Regions from separate parts of the Citrobacter sp. Marseille-Q6884 genome, predicted to be linked through region 2. Evidence: predicted binding sites of a transcription regulator. Region 2 holds the regulator's gene; each other region holds the start of a gene.
The links. Region 2 encodes PurR, which represses purine synthesis genes. Its sites were predicted from a motif close to CANGCAAACGTTTGCNTG; they were not measured.
Positions count from the first base shown of each region.

Region 1: N7268_RS10875 (nucleoside-specific channel-forming protein Tsx) is a predicted target of PurR. The motif match lies at 1,796-1,813, and genes of this name have one in related genera.
Region 3: purT (formate-dependent phosphoribosylglycinamide formyltransferase) is a predicted target of PurR. The motif match lies at 3,333-3,350, and genes of this name have one in related genera.
Region 4: glyA (serine hydroxymethyltransferase) is a predicted target of PurR. The motif match lies at 2,376-2,393, and genes of this name have one in related genera.

Region 1 covers NZ_CAMDRE010000001.1:2,310,240-2,315,254, forward strand. Annotated here, with positions in the region: gene N7268_RS10870 (helix-turn-helix transcriptional regulator) at 13-705, shown strand; gene N7268_RS10875 (nucleoside-specific channel-forming protein Tsx) at 780-1,658, opposite strand; gene N7268_RS10880 (DUF3251 domain-containing protein) at 1,956-2,495, opposite strand; gene nrdR (transcriptional regulator NrdR) at 2,650-3,099, shown strand; gene ribD (bifunctional diaminohydroxyphosphoribosylaminopyrimidine deaminase/5-amino-6-(5-phosphoribosylamino)uracil reductase RibD) at 3,103-4,206, shown strand; gene ribE (6,7-dimethyl-8-ribityllumazine synthase) at 4,301-4,771, shown strand; gene nusB (transcription antitermination factor NusB) at 4,791-5,015, shown strand, end outside.
Region 2 covers NZ_CAMDRE010000002.1:1,499,122-1,504,136, forward strand. Annotated here, with positions in the region: gene N7268_RS22315 (MFS transporter) at 1-137, opposite strand, end outside; gene cydH (cytochrome bd-I accessory subunit CydH) at 315-404, opposite strand; gene purR (HTH-type transcriptional repressor PurR) at 702-1,727, shown strand; gene punR (DNA-binding transcriptional activator PunR) at 1,733-2,656, opposite strand; gene punC (purine nucleoside transporter PunC) at 2,768-3,973, shown strand; gene cfa (cyclopropane fatty acyl phospholipid synthase) at 4,262-5,015, shown strand, end outside.
Region 3 covers NZ_CAMDRE010000002.1:907,319-912,333, reverse strand. Annotated here, with positions in the region: gene ptrB (oligopeptidase B) at 1-1,647, opposite strand, end outside; gene N7268_RS19595 (tellurite resistance TerB family protein) at 1,734-2,393, opposite strand; gene yebF (protein YebF) at 2,485-2,841, opposite strand; gene yebG (DNA damage-inducible protein YebG) at 2,962-3,252, opposite strand; gene purT (formate-dependent phosphoribosylglycinamide formyltransferase) at 3,385-4,563, shown strand; gene kdgA (bifunctional 4-hydroxy-2-oxoglutarate aldolase/2-dehydro-3-deoxy-phosphogluconate aldolase) at 4,660-5,015, opposite strand, start outside.
Region 4 covers NZ_CAMDRE010000002.1:172,061-177,075, reverse strand. Annotated here, with positions in the region: gene hcaD (phenylpropionate dioxygenase ferredoxin reductase subunit) at 1-937, shown strand, start outside; gene glyA (serine hydroxymethyltransferase) at 1,006-2,259, opposite strand; gene hmpA (NO-inducible flavohemoprotein) at 2,586-3,776, shown strand; gene glnB (nitrogen regulatory protein P-II) at 3,877-4,215, opposite strand; gene glrR (two-component system response regulator GlrR) at 4,276-5,015, opposite strand, start outside.

The DNA.
Region 1 (5,015 bases), on a different contig from region 2:
CAGAGAGTTAAAATGACCAGGCGCGCCGATCGTTTATTTCAGATTGTACAGATCCTGCGTGGCAGGAGGCTGACAACGGCGGCGCACCTGGCGGAGCGGCTCGAGGTCTCACCGCGTACGATTTACCGGGATATCTCTGATTTGTCGCTATCTGGCGTGCCCGTCGAAGGTGAGGCGGGCAGCGGCTATCGCCTGATGGCGGGATTCGATCTCCCTCCACTCATGCTCACGCAACGTGAATCAGAAGCACTGATGGTCGCCATTCGTCTGTTGAAAACCTGGGGTGGTGACGCCCTCTCGCGGGAGCTGGAGTCGGCACAGGAAAAAGTGTTGGCCATTTTACCGCAGGAAAGTCGCCGCAAGGCTGAGCATTCACGGATCTATGCCCCGGACTTTGGTACTCAACCGCACTCACGCAGCACGTTTGATCTTATCCATCGTGCCGTATCGGCACAGCAGGTGTTGGCATTACATTATCGTGATGAGGGAGGGCAGCTTTCGTGGCGGGATGTGCAGCCGATGGGGTTATTTTTCTGGGGGGAGCACTGGCTTCTGGTCGCATGGTGCGAAAGGCGTGAGGATTACCGCTGTTTCCGTGTTGATCGTTGTCTCTGCGTTACTCCCGTGGACAGGCATTTTCGTGAGGATGTCGGACGGTCGCTAAGCGACTTTTTGCGTAAAGTTCGCTGTGACGATAAGCCATAAAAAAGCCAGCGGTTACGCTGGCTTTTACGCGGTGGTTTCCGGGCTTGCGCAGTGCCACCCGGAACCCGGCAAAATTAGAAGTTGTAACCGACAACCAGGTAACCACCCCAGCCGGTAGAACGCACGTTTTCGTTCATCCAGTTCAGGTCAGCGTCATCCTTCCACTGACCACCGTTGTGCCAGTAACGCGCAACGACGGAATAGTGCCAGTGGTCGTAGTTCAACGCCAGAATATGGCTGGAGGCGATAGAATTATTCGTACGCGCCTTGTTGCCATTCACATCAGTGAAGTCCTTGTCGCCCAGATCGGAGCCCCAGTCAAAGTTGGTGAAGCCGATATAGCTCAGGTTACCGCCCCACAGTTCAGTGATCGGGACGAAGTATTTCACTTTGAAACGGTAGCCGTCCCATTCGTTTTCGTTTGCTGCGCCATAGTTCTGCCACTGATACTTCGCGTACACGTTCAGGGACAGGCTCATTGGCAGCCCTGTGTCGATATCGGTACCCAGACCCATATACCAGGTGCTCTGACGGCCATCTTCGTTACGACCCATATCGTAAATATAGTTGTTGGCGAAGTACCACTCTTTGAACGGACCAAAGCTCAGGTCAGTCCCGGTCAGTTTATCGATGGAGAAACGCGGTTCAATTTCCATAAACAGCGGGGAACCGTGGTTCCAGATACCTTTCGCATCGGTGTTACCACCGAAGAATACTGGTGCATCCATGTAACCATAGAAGTCGAACCAGTCTTTTTTAGCGAAAGCTTCATATTCCAGATAGGTATCGTTACGGATCTGCGGTCCGAAACGCGTGTGGTAGCTACCCACTACGTTAACGCTCTGATGCCACCAGTCGGAAAGATACTGCGGTTTGTCATTTTCTGCCGCATTCGCGGTAAATGACGCGGAGAGCGCCAGCACTGCACCGGCTGCAAGTAATGTTTTTTTCATATGTATGCCACTGTTTGAAATCCCTTTCGGGAGTGAAAAAGGCGCAAATTGCGTTTCTAAATATTTCGTATTTCTTCGGAGCCTATTATAAAAATCATTGTTCACAAAAATATGTCTTGTTTCACAGTTCTATCATTTACGTAATCGATTGCGTTCACGTTTGCGTACTTTGGGTGGCGAATTGTACTGGCTCTTGTAAATGTTGCCAAGTTTTACGAAAAATATCGCGGGTGTCACTGGGGTAACAAAATGAAGGAGAGTCTTGTTGCGGAACGCACAAAACGTTCCGCAAAAAGTTTATTGTGTAACAGGCTGGATATCGTGGATGCGAACGAACCCTAACTGGTCCGGTGAGAGGCCATTAAGTTGCAACGGAATGTCAACGTCACTCGGCGCAAGGATACTGGCCGGAGCGTTTATCAACTGGTTCTGGACATTCACTTCCTGATAATTATCCGTGGTGCCCTGGATTTGCCCGAACTCTACGGTTCCGCTAAAGGCGGGTAAAGGTGTGTCGGACTCACCCTGAATACGCAACGTCAGGCGTGTACCGTCTGCATTCGGCGCAATATTTATCAGCGACATCCGCAGGGTGCCAATCTGACTATTCAGGCGGGCTGGGGTTTTGGAACCCGGCAACAGATAAACACCACGGGTAGATTTCGCATTCAACATATTTTGCTGTGTTATTTTTACCGTTTCCTGATTGAGTTGCGTCATTTCTTTATTCAGCGTGCTAACGCTTTGATGCATCTGGCGTACTTCGCTTTGCTGCGCACAGGCGCTCAGACTAAAGAGGCTTCCCACCAGGAGAATTCTTAGGTAACGTCTTGTCATAGTGATTACTTCCTTCATTGTCGCGATAGCATAATGGTAGTGTGCGTGGAGCACGAAGGCATCGATCCTTTGTCTCAAAAGCGCTCCGCCTTTGTTGTCGGGTCAGTTCAGGGTAAAATAGATCTCTGATAACCACTGAGGTACAGGACGCCGTATGCATTGCCCATTCTGTTTCGCCGTAGACACAAAGGTGATTGACTCTCGTCTTGTAGGCGAGGGTTCCTCTGTTCGCCGCCGCCGGCAGTGTCTGGTTTGTAACGAACGCTTTACCACTTTTGAAGTGGCCGAACTGGTCATGCCGCGCGTTGTGAAAAGCAACGATGTGCGTGAACCTTTTAATGAAGATAAACTGCGCAGCGGCATGCTCAGAGCGCTTGAGAAACGACCGGTCAGCGCAGATGACGTCGAGATGGCGTTGAACCATATAAAATCACAACTGCGTGCGACTGGCGAGCGCGAAGTGCCGAGTAAGATGATCGGCAATCTGGTGATGGAGCAACTGAAAAAGCTCGATAAGGTGGCATACATTCGCTTTGCTTCTGTCTATCGCAGTTTTGAAGATATTAAAGAATTTGGCGAAGAGATTGCTCGCCTACAGGACTAAGCCATGCAGGATGAATTGTACATGGCGCGAGCGCTGAAACTGGCTGAGCGCGGGCGTTTCACCACGCACCCTAACCCTAACGTGGGTTGTGTGATTGTAAAAGACGGGGAGATCGTCGGTGAAGGATACCATCACCGTGCGGGCGAACCTCACGCCGAAGTCCATGCACTGCGTATGGCCGGCGAAAAAGCGCAAGGCGCGACAGCCTACGTCACGCTTGAACCTTGCAGTCATCATGGTCGTACACCACCGTGCTGTGATGCGTTAATTGCCGCTGGCGTGACGCGTGTTGTCGCTGCCATGCAGGATCCTAACCCGCAGGTGGCGGGGCGCGGACTTTACCGCTTGCAGCAAGCGGGCATTGACGTCAGCCATGGGCTCATGATGAGTGAAGTCGAGCGACTGAATAAAGGCTTCCTTAAACGGATGCGTACGGGATTCCCGTATCTGCAACTTAAACTGGGTGCGTCGCTGGATGGGCGTACGGCCATGGCCAGCGGTGAAAGCCAGTGGATCACCTCGCCGCAAGCGCGGCGTGACGTGCAGCGTTTGCGCGCGCAAAGTCATGCCATCTTAACCACCAGCGCAACGGTGCTGGCAGATAATCCGCAGCTTACCGTCCGTTGGGAGGAGCTGGGTGAGTCTACGCAGGCAAGTTACCCGCAGGAGAACCTGCGACAGCCGATCCGCATTGTTCTTGATAGCCAGAACCGGGTAACACCGGAACATCGTATTGTGCAGCAGCCTGGAGAAACCTGGATTGCCCGCACCCAAGAAGACTCGCGCGTCTGGCCTGAGTCTGTTCGCACCCTGAGCGTGCCGGAACATAACGGGCATCTGGATCTGGTGGTGCTAATGATGCAACTGGGTAAGCAGCAAATTAACAGCATCTGGGTTGAAGCTGGACCCACGCTTGCGGGAGCGCTCTTACAGGCAGGCCTGGTTGATGAGCTAATCGTCTATGTTGCGCCTAAACTGTTAGGGAGCGATGCGCGAGGATTATGTGTGCTGCCGGGGCTTGAGAAACTGGCTGATGCCCCCCATTTCAAATTCAATGAGATACGCCATGTGGGGCCGGACGTCTGCCTGCATTTAACCACTGCGTGAGGCTTTCTGAATAAGAGGAAGCAGCGCACAGAATATTATGATAAAATCCGCCCCCCTTGCGGGGCCATAATCAAAATCGACCCGAAGGAAGACTATGAACATTATTGAAGCTAACGTTGCTACCCCGGACGCTCGCGTCGCCATCACCATTGCGCGTTTCAACAACTTTATCAATGACAGCCTGCTGGAAGGTGCGATCGACGCCCTGAAACGTATTGGTCAGGTTAAAGATGAAAACATTACCGTCGTTTGGGTTCCAGGCGCATATGAGCTGCCGCTGGCGGCTGGCGCACTGGCAAAAACCGGTAAATATGACGCGGTGATTGCGTTAGGTACGGTGATTCGTGGCGGTACCGCACACTTTGAATATGTGGCTGGCGGAGCAAGCAACGGCCTGGCGCATGTCGCTCAGGAGAGCGAAATTCCGGTGGCCTTCGGTGTTCTGACCACCGAAAGCATTGAACAAGCTATCGAACGTGCTGGCACCAAAGCTGGCAACAAAGGCGCAGAAGCTGCACTGACTGCGCTTGAAATGATTAATGTATTGAAAGCCATTAAGGCCTGATTTTTGTAAGGGGAAATCCGTGAAACCTGCTGCTCGTCGCCGCGCCCGTGAGTGTGCCGTCCAGGCGCTTTACTCCTGGCAGTTGTCCCAGAACGACATCGCTGATGTTGAATACCAGTTCCTGGCGGAACAGGACGTAAAAGATGTAGACGTTCTGTATTTCCGCGAACTGCTGTCCGGGGTGGCGACTAACAGCGCGTACCTGGATGGACTGATGAAGCCTTACCTGTCTCGTCTGCTGGAA
Region 2 (5,015 bases):
ATTAGCATCCCCGCCGCAGGAATGGAGACATCCACGCCCCTGGCGATGACGGGCAATAATCCCATAGGGGAAAATTCAGTCGTGCCAATACCAAACGCACCAATTGCCAGCGCCAATAAGGGATAATTTATTTTCATACATCGACTCCATAACGTCGAGCCGTGGCACGACACCCGATAAGAGTGCAAAAGCATGACATTGATCGCAAAAATAATAAAGTTAACAAAACTGCAAAAGACTTTTGCTTATTCGCAAACAATAGGAGGGAAAGACAAACAGGTGGGATGAGGGAGAGCGTTCTCCCTCGGGATAAATCAATGCAGTGCCGCGGTCAAACCACCCGCTACAATCAGACCCAGAACAATAATGGTGGTGACTAACGAAAATTTCAGATCGGTGCTCATCAAGTTTTCTCCTTTTTATTCCCACACAAAAAGTGATATTGCGCATTTTTGCACACTTGAACGCAAAAATCTCTCACGATTTATATTGATAACTGCTTTTAACTCTTCCCCTTTTCGTTAAGATCAGACAAAATTCGACGCTTACTTGATTAGCGTACCGGCCATTGACCCCTTTCTGACGTTCCGTGTCGTTTTCCCGGCGTGCCGCAACCCTGACGTTGTGGTCAGGGTGTTTAAAGGCAAACGTTTACCTGGAGTATTCTCAGGAGCTTAGGATATGGTCTGGAGTGAGATGTAATGGCAACAATTAAAGATGTAGCGAAGCGAGCAAACGTTTCCACTACAACCGTATCACACGTAATTAACAAGACGCGTTTTGTCGCGGAAGAAACCCGTAATGCTGTCTGGGCGGCGATTAAAGAGCTGCACTACTCCCCCAGCGCAGTAGCGCGCAGCCTGAAGGTGAATCACACCAAATCGATCGGCTTGCTGGCGACCAGTAGTGAAGCGGCCTACTTCGCTGAAATTATCGAAGCCGTCGAAAAAAATTGCTTCCAGAAAGGCTATACGCTGATTCTGGGCAACGCATGGAATAGCCTCGAAAAACAGCAGGCATATCTCTCCATGATGGCGCAAAAGCGCGTGGATGGCCTGCTGGTCATGTGCTCTGAGTACCCGGAGTCCCTGCTTTCCATGCTCGAAGAGTATCGCCATATTCCTATGGTCGTTATGGACTGGGGCGAGGCCAAAGCCGATTTTACCGATACCGTCATTGATAACGCCTTCGAAGGTGGTTATATGGCAGGTCGGTACCTGATTGAGCGCGGCCACCGTGAGATTGGCGTGATCCCTGGCCCGATGGAGCGCAACACCGGCGCGGGTCGTCTGGCTGGCTTTATGAAAGCCATGGAAGAAGCGCTGATTAAAGTGCCGGAAAACTGGATTGTCCAGGGCGATTTCGAGCCTGAATCAGGTTACCGCGCGATGCAGCAAATCCTCTCTCAGTCCCACCGTCCGACAGCGGTCTTTTGTGGCGGGGATATTATGGCCATGGGCGCGCTTTGCGCCGCTGACGAGATGGGTTTACGCGTTCCGCAGGATGTGTCGTTGATCGGTTACGATAACGTGCGCAACGCGCGCTTCTTCACGCCAGCATTGACCACCATTCATCAGCCAAAAGATTCACTCGGCGAAACGGCCTTTAACATGCTGTTAGACCGTATCGTGAATAAGCGCGAAGAGTCGCAGTCCATCGAGGTGCACCCGCGCCTGGTTGAACGTCGCTCCGTTGCTGACGGTCCGTTCCGCGATTATCGTCGTTAAGCGTACTATGCGGGAGTCTCTTCAGGCTCCCGCAACCACTCTTTATTCAGCGTTTCGCTATCCCCCAGATAATCCAACAGCCAGCTTAATGCCGGTGACATATCGTTTTGTTGCCAGGTCAGGCAACAGGCGGCATCAGGGAAGGGATTTTCAAGCTGTAACGCAACCCACTTGCCGCTATCGATCCACGGTTTCGCAAAATGCGTCGGCACCATACCCACACACAGCCCCGCCGATAAACAGGTCGCCGAAGATTCCCAGTCAGGCACCACAACGCGCTTTTGGTTATCAAGCAGCCAGGTGATTCGCTTCGGTAATGTGCGGGAGGTGTCTTCGCGCACCAACGACGGCCAGTTGCGCAACGTATCGTCACTGAGCGGTCCGGGAAGCGAGGCCAACGGATGATGACTTGCCACCACACAACTCCAGCTCAGCATTCCCATATCGCGAAACGTGTAACGTTCCCCCACCGGGATCGCCTGCGTGGCGCCGATAGCCAGTTCAACGCGACCATCAGAGAGTGCATCCCAGACGCCGTTAAACACCTCCTGGAACACCAGCAGTTCCACATCATCAAAGTGACGATAAAAATCCACAATCATTTGTCGGGTTCGTTCTGGCCGAACAATATTGTCTACCGCAATCGCCAACTGCCCTCGCCAGCCATTGGCGATTTGTTGACATTGCTGACGTGTGATCTGCATTTTTTTGATAACAGACCGACCCTCTTTTAAAAACCATACACCCGCAGGCGTTAATTCCACATCCCGATGACGTCGTTCGAAAAGCGGCACAGCAAGCCACTCTTCCAGTTGGCGCACGGTATAACTCACCGCGGAGGGTACACGGTGCAACTCCTGCGCAGCCGAACTAAAGCTTCCGTTACGCGCCACAGCATCAACCACTTCAAGTGAATATTCTGACCACATACTCTGCCTACAAAAAATTTGAAACCAGTAAACAAATATTAGCGTTTCACAGCGAGAATTACACTCACTACACTCTGCGGCACTGTATTACTGCTAAAAAGAGAAACAATTATGCAACCTGGAAAAGGGTTTTTAGTCTGGCTGGCCGGTCTTAGCGTGCTCGGCTTTCTGGCAACGGATATGTATTTGCCCGCCTTTGCTGCTATTCAGTCCGATCTGCAAACCCCTGCGTCTGCCGTCAGCGCCAGCCTGAGTCTGTTCTTAGCCGGTTTTGCCGTCGCGCAACTTCTGTGGGGGCCACTCTCCGACCGCTACGGTCGCAAGCCGATTTTGCTGCTGGGTTTATCCATCTTCGCGCTGGGAAGTCTGGGCATGTTATGGGTTGAAAACGCCACAGGTCTGTTGGTACTGCGCTTTATCCAGGCCGTTGGCGTCTGCGCCGCGTCGGTTATCTGGCAGGCACTGGTTACCGACTATTATCCGTCTCATAAAGTAAACCGTATCTTTGCCACGATTATGCCGCTGGTGGGCTTATCTCCTGCCCTCGCGCCATTATTAGGGAGCTGGATCCTGGTGCATTTTTCCTGGCAGGCCATTTTTGCCACGCTGTTTGCCATTACATTAATCCTGATGCTGCCCGCCCTGCGGTTAAAACCGACCTCTCAGGCGCGTGACGATAGTCAGGATAAATTGACGTTTGCGACCCTGTTACGTTCCCAAACATACCGCGGAAATGTACTGATTTATGCGGCCTGCTCCGCCAGTTTTTTTGCGTGGTTAACAGGTTCCCCCTTTATTCTGAGTGAAATGGGTTATAGCCCGGCAGTGATTGGCCTGAGCTATGTTCCACAGACGATCGCCTTTTTGATTGGTGGCTACGGCTGCCGTGCCGCGTTGCAAAAATGGCAGGGTCGTCAGCTGTTGCCGTGGTTACTCATCCTGTTCGCCGTGAGCGTCATTGCGACCTGGGCGACCGGCTTTATTCGCCACGTTTCACTGACCGAAATTTTGATCCCATTCTGTGTGATGGCCATCGCGAACGGGGCAATCTACCCGATCGTCGTCGCCCAGGCATTACGTCCGTTTCCGCAGGCAACAGGACGTGCAGCCGCGTTACAGAACACGCTGCAGCTCGGGTTATGCTTCCTGGCAAGCCTGGTGGTGTCGTGGTTAATCAGCACCCCGCTGCTGACGACCACCAGCGTCATGCTGGCAACGGTATTCCTGGCCGCGCTGGGCTACAAAATGCAGTCACAGCAAGAAAGTGATGATCTGACAGACGAAAGTGCGCATATTGCCCATGGTGAGTCGCACTAATCATTGTCGAGAACAATTAATTAGTCCGCTAACATTTTTCAGTTGAGTCGCTCAAAATTCAGGCTTATACTGATTTCCGGTTGTTAATAAAACGATAATTTTCTGTATTAACGGGAACATGAATGTTCCCGTTTCTCCACGGATGGCCTTTTCGGTAAGGGTTCCTCCCTTCCTCTGTTCTACGTCGGATTTTAGATTCGCGGATTAATTCCGTGAGATTTCTCACAAAGCCTAAAAAGCGTCTACGCTGTTTTAAGGTTCTGATCGCCGACCAGTGATGGAGAAGCTATGAGTTCATCGTGTATAGAAGATGTCAGCGTACCGGATGATGACTGGTACCGAATTACCAGTGAATTATTAAGCCGCGCAGGTATTACCATTAATGGCGCTGCGCCAGCCGATATTCGCGTTAAAAACCCCCATTTCTTTAAGCGCGTGCTACAAGATGGATCGCTGGGTTTAGGTGAGAGCTATATGGATGGCTGGTGGGAGTGCGACCGGCTGGATATGTTTTTTAATAATGTCTTACGCGCCAATCTTGAAAGCCAACTCCCCCGTCATTTTAAAGACACTTTGCGTATAGCAACGGCACGCCTTTTCAATTTACAAACCCAAAAACGTGCGTGGGTGGTCGGAAAAGAACACTACGATCTCGGCAACGATCTCTTCACTCGCATGCTCGACCCCTATATGCAATATTCTTGCGCCTACTGGAAAGAGGCCACAACCCTTGAGTCAGCCCAGCAAGCGAAGCTAAAAATGATTTGCGAAAAATTGCAGCTTAAGCCGGGAATGCGGGTACTCGATATTGGCTGCGGCTGGGGAGGCTTGTCACAGTTCATGGCGTCACAATACGGCGTCAGCGTGGTCGGCGTAACGATTTCTGCAGAGCAGCAGAAAATGGCGCAAGCACGCTGCGAAGGGCTGGACGTTACTATTTTGCTGCAGGACTATCGCGACCTGAACGATCAATTCGACCGCATTGTCTCCGTCGGGATGTTTGAACATGTCGGGCCGAAAAATTACAGCACCTATTTTAAAG
Region 3 (5,015 bases), 590 kb from region 2:
AAACAACTCCGGGCGTTCATTAATGGCAACGCCCATCAGCATTCCTCCGGCGCTTCCCCCCATGCCGTAGCACAATGAAGGCGAGCCATAGCCCAGTTTTAGCAGTGCATCACAGACATCAAGGTAATCATTGAAGGTATTTTTCTTTTGCAGAAACTTCCCGTCCTCGTACCACTGCTGTCCTAACTCACCGCCGCCGCGCACGTGGGCGATAGCATAAACAAAACCGCGATCCAGCAGACTCAGACGGCTGCTACTGAAATCCGCATCCATACTGGCGCCATAAGAGCCGTAACCGTACACCAGTAAAGGATTTTTCCCTTTCAGGAAATATTTCTGGTGATAAACCAGCGATACCGGAACCTCTACGCCATCACGCACGGTTATCCACACATGCTCACTGCGGTAATTGGCGGCATCAAAACCGGGGACAGTTGTCTGCTTGAGCACACGTCGTTCTCCGGTATCCATATCCAGTTCAAACAGCGTGTCCGGCGTCGTCATTGAGGAGTAGCCATACCGCAGACGCGATGTCTCTGGCTCGGGATTGTACGCAAGCCACGTCACATAAGCCGGATCATCAAAGGCAATCCCAACCACTTCGCGCGTTTTGCGGTTAATTTGCCGCAGGCTGGTTAAACCGCGCTGACGCTCTTCGACCACCAGCCAGTCGGTAAACAGGGTAAATCCTTCCAGCATGACATTCTCACGCGCGGGGATCAGTTCTTCCCAGGCGTGTTCGTCACGCACGCCGGTACGGTACAGGCCAAAGTTTTTCCCCTGGCGATTAGAACGCAGATAAAACGCGTGTTGATAGTGGTCGAGGCTGTACTCATGGTCTTTACGCCGCGGTAAAAAGACCAGCGGTTCGGCATCCGCCAGTTCAGCATCCAGCAGCAACACTTCGCTGGTGGTTGCACTGGCGACATGGATGACAACATAGTGCTGCGAAGTGGTTTTATGCAAACTGACATAAAACATGTCATCGGCTTCTTCATACACCAGTTGATCCTGCGTGGATGGCGAGCCGACAGTATGCCGCCAGACCTGATACGGGAGTAACGTCGTGTCATGTTTGCGGACATAATAGAAAGTCTGTGAATCGTTCGCCCAGACCAGTTCTGGTTCAACATTGTCCAGGACCTCCGGGTACCATTTACCGCTTTGCAGATTACGAAAACGAACGCCATATTGCCGGCGAGAAAGATAATCTTCAGCCAGCGCCATGATGGTGTTGTCGGGTGAAACCGCTAAGCCTCCCAGTGTATAAAATTCGCTGTGGGCGGCTCGCTGGTTACCGTCCAGCAGGATGTCCCATTCGTCCCACTCTTCACTGAGTACCGACTGGCGTTGATAAATAGCGTATTCGCATCCCGGTTCATAAATGTGCCGGTAGCGATAACCATTTTTCACATAAGGTGCGGAAACATCCTGGGGGGGAATTCGGTCGATAATTTCTTTCAGCACACGATCCTGCAATGCCTGCTGCGAGGCCATCACCTGACGGCCATACGCATTTTCTTGTTGCAGGTAGTCCAGCACTTCTGGCTGCGAGCGGGTGTCATCTCGCAACCAGTAATAATTATCAACGCGCGTGTCGCCATGCTGCGTCATGGCATGTGGAATACGAGGAGCTTTTGGTAGCATGTCATTGTTCTTCTGCTTAAACATCCTATAAGGGTGGCAAAAGACAGCAATGATGCAAGCGAAACGTGCTCCTCAACAGGAACTATTTAACCCGGCAATGCCTGTTTCTGCTGTCTGAGATCCTGCTCAATGCCCTCCCGGACATCCTGTGGGATCTTTAGCGCATCGCCCAGCGCATTCAGATAGCTGCGCTCCATAAAGTGGTCGATATCAATCGCCGCGCAGCTCAGGAAGTAAAGTTCGAGTGCCTCTTCTTCGTTACGCACACCCTGCGCCAGACGCTGAGGATCGAGCGGCTGCTCAATGGCTCGCTCAATCAGCACACGCCCCTGCTCTTCAACACCCGCTTCACGCAATTGCTGCTCGATGGCCGCACGCTCTTTCGCGTCAATATGACCGTCGCTTTTTGCCGCAAAGACCAGTGCCAGAATCAGGCGTTCGGTACGTTCATCCAGCGGCGTACTCTGCGCGCCAAATTGCGGTTCATCCTGATGAGCGACACGAACTTTATCTTTGTATTTGTTCCATAGCACGGTGCCGGCCACTGCGCCGCCACCGACCAGCAGTGCGCTGGTACCGTATTTGCTGAGTAACTTACGTGAGGATTTATTGGCGACCAGTAAACCCGCCAGGCCACCTAACGCACCGGGAACCAGCAGCTTGCTCAGCCCTTGCTCACCGGAGGATGATGCAGATGATCCTTTTTGCCCAAGAAGAGATTGTAGTTGATTTAGCCAGTTAGCCATTTTGCCCCTCAAGTACAGACGAATAATCATCAAAGCGTACCCGAGGGGATGTCAGGAAGTGTTCAGACCTTCAAAAGATGTGCAAATTCAGCTACTGACGTGACTGGTACTCCGCCGTGCCCGCTTTGCAATCAAGCTTAACCTGATATTGAATGTCGCTGCTTTTCCCGCGAACGGTAAGAGGTACCATCCATTGCCCGTCTTTACCGGTGATATCCTGAGGATTCACCCAGGCAACCGGATCAAGTTGCCCGAGTTTTTTTTGGTCGTCAGCCCAGCGCACAATCCGATTTTGCAGATAGTCGCGTTTGACACTGGCCGCAATGCCTTCGGCATTCAGGCCTTCACAGTTGGGAAAATTGACTGACTGACTTTCCGTATTTGCCGCGAAAACTGACACACTGGCAGATAACAACAGCAGGCTTAACAACGCTCTTTTTTTATACATTCTTTTCTCCTTATATCCCTTTCGTCCTTCAGGCCGTATGAATACGGCTCGAAATTTTTTGGGGATTGCACAATGACTCAGGGAAAAGCATGGTACAAAATGTCAGGAGCGCAAGTCGTTTCAGGCAGCCTGGGTATCATCCTCAGCCGAATCTTCGTTTTCGACCACCTGCGGGGACGGCAGTTTGCCGTTTTTCAGGATCGCGCTCAGCACATCTTTCTGCTCAGCCAGCCACAAGGAGAGCGCTTCACGCTGCTCATCTTCCAGCGCGACAGGCGACTGCTCCAGCCACGTATCGAGCAGATCCGCTGTATCAAGCATCTTGTCATACGCATCGGCTTCCTTTTTGCTGGTAAACGACATTTTTTCCTCACCTTCCCGAATGACTACGTATTTAACTTCAACCGTCATTTTTGCAGCCTCTTAAATTACCTGTATTTATATACAGCATATTCTTTTTTACCCACGAAATCAACCTGGTAATAAAGACAGACGCAAACGTTTTCGTATATACTGCGCCCAGATAAAACAGGGGATTAATTTATGACGTTATTAGGCACAGCGCTGCGTCCGGCAGCAACGCGAGTGATGTTATTAGGCTCAGGTGAACTGGGAAAAGAGGTCGCAATTGAATGCCAACGCCTGGGCGTGGAAGTCATTGCCGTGGATCGTTACCCCGACGCACCGGCGATGCACGTTGCCCACCGCTCATACGTCATCAATATGCTGGATGGCGACGCACTGCGTCAGGTTGTCGAGCACGAAAAACCGCATTACATCGTGCCGGAAATCGAAGCCATCGCCACAAGTATGCTGGTCGAGTTGGAGCAGGAAGGTCTGAACGTTGTGCCTTGTGCACGCGCGACACAACTGACCATGAACCGCGAAGGTATCCGTCGCCTCGCAGCAGAAGAATTGTCCTTACCAACCTCCTCTTTCCGCTTTGCCGAGAGTGAATCCCGCTTTCACGAGGCCGTTGCCGAAATCGGATTTCCCTGCATCGTGAAGCCAGTGATGAGTTCTTCCGGTAAAGGACAGAGCTTTATCCGCTCAGCCGAACAACTCGCCGAGGCCTGGGAGTACGCTCAACAGGGTGGCCGCGCAGGTGCCGGGCGGGTGATCGTCGAAGGTGTAGTTAATTTTGATTTTGAAATCACCCTGCTGACCGTAAGCGCCATCGATGGTGTGCATTTTTGTGCGCCGGTAGGCCATCGTCAGGAAGATGGCGACTACCGCGAATCCTGGCAGCCGCAACAGATGAGCGAACTGGCGCTGGCGCGCGCGCAGGAGATCGCACGTAAAGTCGTGCTGGCGCTCGGCGGGCACGGGTTGTTCGGCGTTGAGCTGTTTGTTTGTGGTGATGAAGTTATTTTCAGCGAAGTGTCCCCCCGCCCACACGACACAGGCATGGTGACGCTGATTTCGCAGGATCTGTCAGAATTTGCGCTGCACGTTCGCGCGTTTCTCGGGCTCCCGGTTGGCACAATCCGTCAGTATGGCCCCTCGGCATCGGCGGTTATTCTGCCGCAACTGACCAGTCAGAATGTCACGTTTGATAACGTTCAGGCGGCTGTAGGGAGCGGTTTGCAGGTGCGGTTATTCGGTAAGCCGGAAATTGACGGGACACGTCGTCTGGGTGTCGTGCTGGCGAGCGCAGAAAACGTTAATGAGGCCGTTGAAAAAGCCAAAAACGCAGCAGCGCAGGTTAAGGTTACAGGTTAAAAAAAGCCGGATAACGACACTGACGTCGCATCCGGCCTGACGTTCTGTACGGCAAACCGGCCCGGTAAGCGCTATCGCACCGGGCCTTTTACGCAGTTACTGTTTCGCGCCTTCAACCGCTTCGCGAGCCAGTTTTGTGATGCGATCGTAATCACCTGCTTCCAACGCATCCGCCGGAACCAGCCAGGAACCGCCGATACACAGTACGCTTTTCAGCGCCAGGTAATCACGGTAGTTCGCCGGAGAGATACCACCAGTCGGGCAGAAACGGACCTGGGAGAACGGACCTGCAATCGCCTGCAGCGCTTTTGTGCCGCCGTTAGCTTCTGCCGGGAAGAATTTAAATTCTTTCAAACCGTAGTCCATACCCAGCATCAGTTCAGATACGGTGCTGATACCTGGGATCAGTGGAATCGTGCCTTCGGTAGCGGCTTTCAGCAGAGGCTCGGTCA
Region 4 (5,015 bases), 1.3 Mb from region 2:
TCAGCTGGTACTGACTAACGGAGAGATTTATCCGTGGGATCGGTTGTTGATTGCGACGGGGGCAGCGGCACGTCCTCTGCCACTGCTGGATAAACTGGGCGATCGTTGCTTTACCCTGCGCCATGCGGGCGATGCGGCGCGTCTGCGGGACGCACTCCAGCCCGGACGCGCCATCGCCATTGTCGGAGCCGGAACCATTGGACTTGAACTGGCTGCCAGCGCCACACAGCGCGGTTGCAAAGTTTGCGTGATTGAACTGGCCTCGACGGTGATGGGACGCAATGCGCCCGCGCCAATCCAACGCTACCTGACCGCGCGTCATCAGCAGGCTGGCGTACGTCTTATGCTCAACAACGCAATTGAACAGGTCTGCGACGGGGAAAGTATCACGCTGACATTACAAAGCGGTGAGCAGCTTCAGGCCGACAGCGTGATCTACGGTATCGGGATTATCGCGAACGACAGGCTGGCCCATGAAGCTGAACTCGAGGTGGCAAACGGCGTGGTGGTAGATAATGCCTGTCAAACCCGGGATGCGGATATTTTTGCCGCCGGTGACGTGGCGGTACTGCGTCGGGCAGACGGAACCCTGCAGCGCTGCGAAAGCTGGGAAAACGCCAATAATCAGGCGCAAACTGCCGCTGCCGCCATGCTTGGTCTCCCGTTACCGGTGCTGCCCCCGCCGTGGTTCTGGACCGATCAATTCAACGATAACCTGCAATTTATCGGCGATATGCACGGAGATAGCTGGCTCGTTCGCAGCAATCCAGACGCGCACAAAGCAATCTGGTTTAACCTGCAGGAGGGCGTGATTGTGGGGGCGGTGACGCTCAATCAGGGACGGGAAATACGCTTGCTGAGAAAATGGATTCAACAGGGGAAAACGCCTGATACAACGACGTTGCAGGGTGAATCTGTCGCGCTCAAGTCGCTATAACTACCGGATGCACTGCCTGTAACGGGCTTAAAAAAGGCCGCATTCGCGGCCTTTTTCACATCAAACGCTTACGCGTAAACCGGGAAGCGTGCGCAGATATCCAGAACTTTACCTTTGATGCGCTCGATAACCGCTTCATCGTTGATATTGTCCAGAACGTCACACATCCAGCCAGCCAGCTCTTTCACTTCCGCTTCTTTGAAGCCACGACGGGTCACAGCCGGGGAACCGATACGGATACCAGACGTCACAAACGGGCTCTTCGGATCGTTTGGCACGCTGTTTTTGTTGACGGTAATGTTGGCGCGACCCAGGGCTGCGTCAGCTTCTTTACCGGTCAGGTTTTTGTCAACCAGATCCAGCAGGAACAGGTGGTTCTCAGTACCGCCAGAAACCACTTTGTAGCCACGGTTCAGGAACACTTCCACCATCGCTTTGGCGTTTTTAGCAACCTGCTGCTGATAAACTTTAAACTCAGGCTCCATCGCTTCTTTCAGTGCGACAGCTTTCGCCGCGATCACGTGCATCAGCGGGCCGCCCTGCGCGCTTGGGAACACCGCGGAGTTCAGTTTTTTATACAGCTCTTCGTCACCGCCTTTCGCCAGGATCAGGCCGCCACGCGGACCCGCCAGGGTTTTGTGAGTGGTGGTGGTCACAACGTGAGCGTGTGGAACCGGGTTCGGGTAAACGCCAGCGGCAATCAGACCCGCAACGTGCGCCATGTCAACGAACAGGTACGCGCCAATGCTGTCAGCGATTTCACGCATTTTTGCCCAGTCAACAATACCGGAGTAAGCAGAGAAGCCACCGATAATCATCTTCGGTTTGTGCTCCTGAGCCTGCTTCGCCATGTCTTCGTAATCAATTTTACCGGACTCATCAATGCCGTAAGGGATGATGTTATACAGTTTGCCGGAGAAGTTTACCGGGGAGCCGTGAGTCAGGTGACCGCCTTGCGCCAGGTTCATACCCAGAACGGTATCGCCCGGTTGCAGCAGCGCGGTGTAAACAGCGAAGTTAGCCTGAGAGCCGGAGTGCGGCTGGACGTTAGCGTAGTCAGCGCCGAACAGCTCTTTCGCGCGATCGATCGCCAGCTGTTCTACGATATCCACATATTCACAACCGCCGTAGTAGCGCTTGCCTGGATAACCTTCAGCGTATTTGTTGGTCAGCTGAGAACCCTGTGCCTGCATGACGCGCGGGCTGGTGTAGTTTTCGGAGGCGATCAGTTCGATGTGCTCTTCCTGACGTACTTTTTCCTGCTCCATAGCCTGCCACAGTTCGGCATCATAATCGGCAATGTTCATTTCACGCTTTAACATCCGCATCTCCTGACTCAGCTAACAATAGAATTTCGGCCTAAAAAGGCAGTCACGTTGGACTTCGGCCAACAGTATAACCGAATCATTCTGTGATAACAGGTCTTGACAAAGGATTTTACGCAAACGATTACCTTCAATGTACACAAGGCTTTGGAGAATAAAGGACTTACGAATTTCAACGGATTTCTTTTCAGGTTTGTGATGCAGATTTTTCACGTTGTAACCTTTGCAACGCAAAATAACAAAGAACCATTTACAATGCAGGGGTATTTTTTATAAGATGCATTTGACATACATCATTAAAGTCTCAGATAAAGGAAGACCGTATGCTTGACGCACAAACCATCGCTACAGTGAAAGCCACTATTCCCCTGCTGGTCGAAACCGGTCCGAAACTGACCGCTCATTTCTACGATCGCATGTTTACGCACAATCCCGAACTCAAAGAAATTTTCAACATGAGTAACCAGCGTAATGGGGATCAGCGTGAAGCGCTGTTTAATGCCATTGCCGCTTACGCCAGCAACATCGAAAACCTGGCGGCGCTGCTGCCTGCAGTCGAGAAAATCGCCCAGAAACATACCAGCTTCCAGATTAAACCCGAGCAATACAACATCGTTGGGGGCCATCTGCTGGCAACGCTGGACGAAATGTTCAGCCCAGGGCAAGAGGTGCTGGATGCATGGGGCAAAGCATATGGCGTGCTGGCTAATGTCTTCATCAACCGTGAAGCCGAGATTTACAGTGAGAACGCCAACAAAAATGGCGGCTGGGAAGGCACGCGTCCGTTCCGCATCGTGGCAAAAACCCCGCGCAGCAAACTTATCACCAGCTTTGAGTTTGAGCCGGTAGATGGCGGTGCGGTAGCCGAATACCATCCGGGACAATATCTGGGCGTCTGGCTGAAGCCGGAAGGATTCCCGCATCAGGAAATTCGTCAGTACTCTCTGACCCGCAAACCGGACGGTAAAGGCTATCGCATTGCCGTTAAGCGCGAAGATGGCGGTCAGGTTTCCACCTGGTTGCACAACCATGCGAATGTGGGTGACATCGTTCATTTAGCGGCACCAGCGGGTGATTTCTTTATGGATATCGCGACCGATACGCCGGTCTCTCTGATATCCGCAGGCGTTGGGCAGACGCCGATGCTGGCGATGCTGGATACGCTGGCAAAATCCGGCCATACCGCGCAGGTCAACTGGTTCCACGCCGCGGAAAACGGCGATGTGCATGCGTTTGCCGATGAAGTGAGCGAACTGGGTAAAACGCTGCCACGCTTTAACGCACACACCTGGTACCGTGAACCCAACGAAGTCGATCGCGCTAAAGGCGGCTTTGATAGCGTTGGTCTGATGGATTTAAACAAAGTGGAAGGCGCAATCAGCGATCCGGCGATGCAGTTCTATCTGTGCGGTCCGGTCGGTTTTATGCAGTTTGCAGCAAAACAACTGGTTGGTCTGGGCGTGAAGAACGAAAACATTCATTACGAATGTTTCGGCCCGCATAAAGTGCTGTAACGATTGATGGCCTGATGGCGCTTCACTTATCAGGCCTACAGGTTTCACTTCCCGTAGGCTTGATAAGGTATCGCCGCCATTCGGCAAAACGCACGCGGTGTTAGATCGCCGCGTCGTCTTCTTCGCCGGTACGAATACGAATCACACGCGCCACGTCGAAGACAAAAATCTTACCATCACCGATTTTACCGGTCTGCGCGGTACGAATAATGGTGTCAACGCAGGTGTCCACGATGTCATCGGTGACCACAATTTCAATTTTTACCTTCGGCAGAAAATCCACCATATATTCTGCGCCACGGTACAGTTCAGTATGGCCTTTCTGACGGCCAAACCCTTTCACTTCCGTGACAGTCATACCGGTAATGCCAACTTCTGCCAGCGCTTCGCGGACGTCGTCCAGCTTGAAGGGTTTAATAATCGCATCAATCTTTTTCATGCTAATCCTTGGGAAGGTCGCCTGTCTTTTGATCAGATAAACGTAACATAATCCGTCAATTTATTCTTTGAAATCGTTTGCATCCAGTTCGTGGCGCGAAAGTAATTTATAAAACTCCGTCCGGTTGCGCCCCGCCATTCTCGCCGCATGGGTCACATTGCCTTTGGTGATTTGCAACAGCTTACGCAGATAGTTGAGTTCGAACTGGTTGCGCGCCTCCACAAATGTAGGCAGCGCGGTATTTTCCCCTTCCAGCGCCTGTTCCACCAGCGCATCACTGATCACCGGCGATGAGGTTAACGCCACGCACTGCTCAATGACGTTGACCAGTTGACGCACGTTTCCCGGCCAGCTGGCGGTCATTAAGCGTTTCATCGCATCGGTCGAAAATGCGCGCACGAACGGTTTGTGCCGCTCGGCTGACTGGCGCAGCAAATGGTTTGCCAGCAACGGAATGTCTTCGGTCCGCTCGGCCAGCGCCGGAATTTTCAGGCTCACCACATTGAGGCGATAGTATAAATCTTCACGAAACTCGCCCCGCGCCATCGCTTTGGGCAGATCGCGGTGTGTCGCGGAGACGATCCGCACATCAATGTCGATATCGCGGTTGCTGCCAAGCGGTCGGACTTTGCGCTCCTGTAAGACGCGCAGTAATTTGACCTGTAACGGCGCGGGCATGTCGCCTATCTCGTCGAGAAACAGCGTCCCGCCTTCCGCGGCCTGGAATAGCCCTTCCCGATTACTCACCGCGCCGGTAAAAGCGCCGCGCGCATGACCAAACAGTTCAGACTCAAGCAACT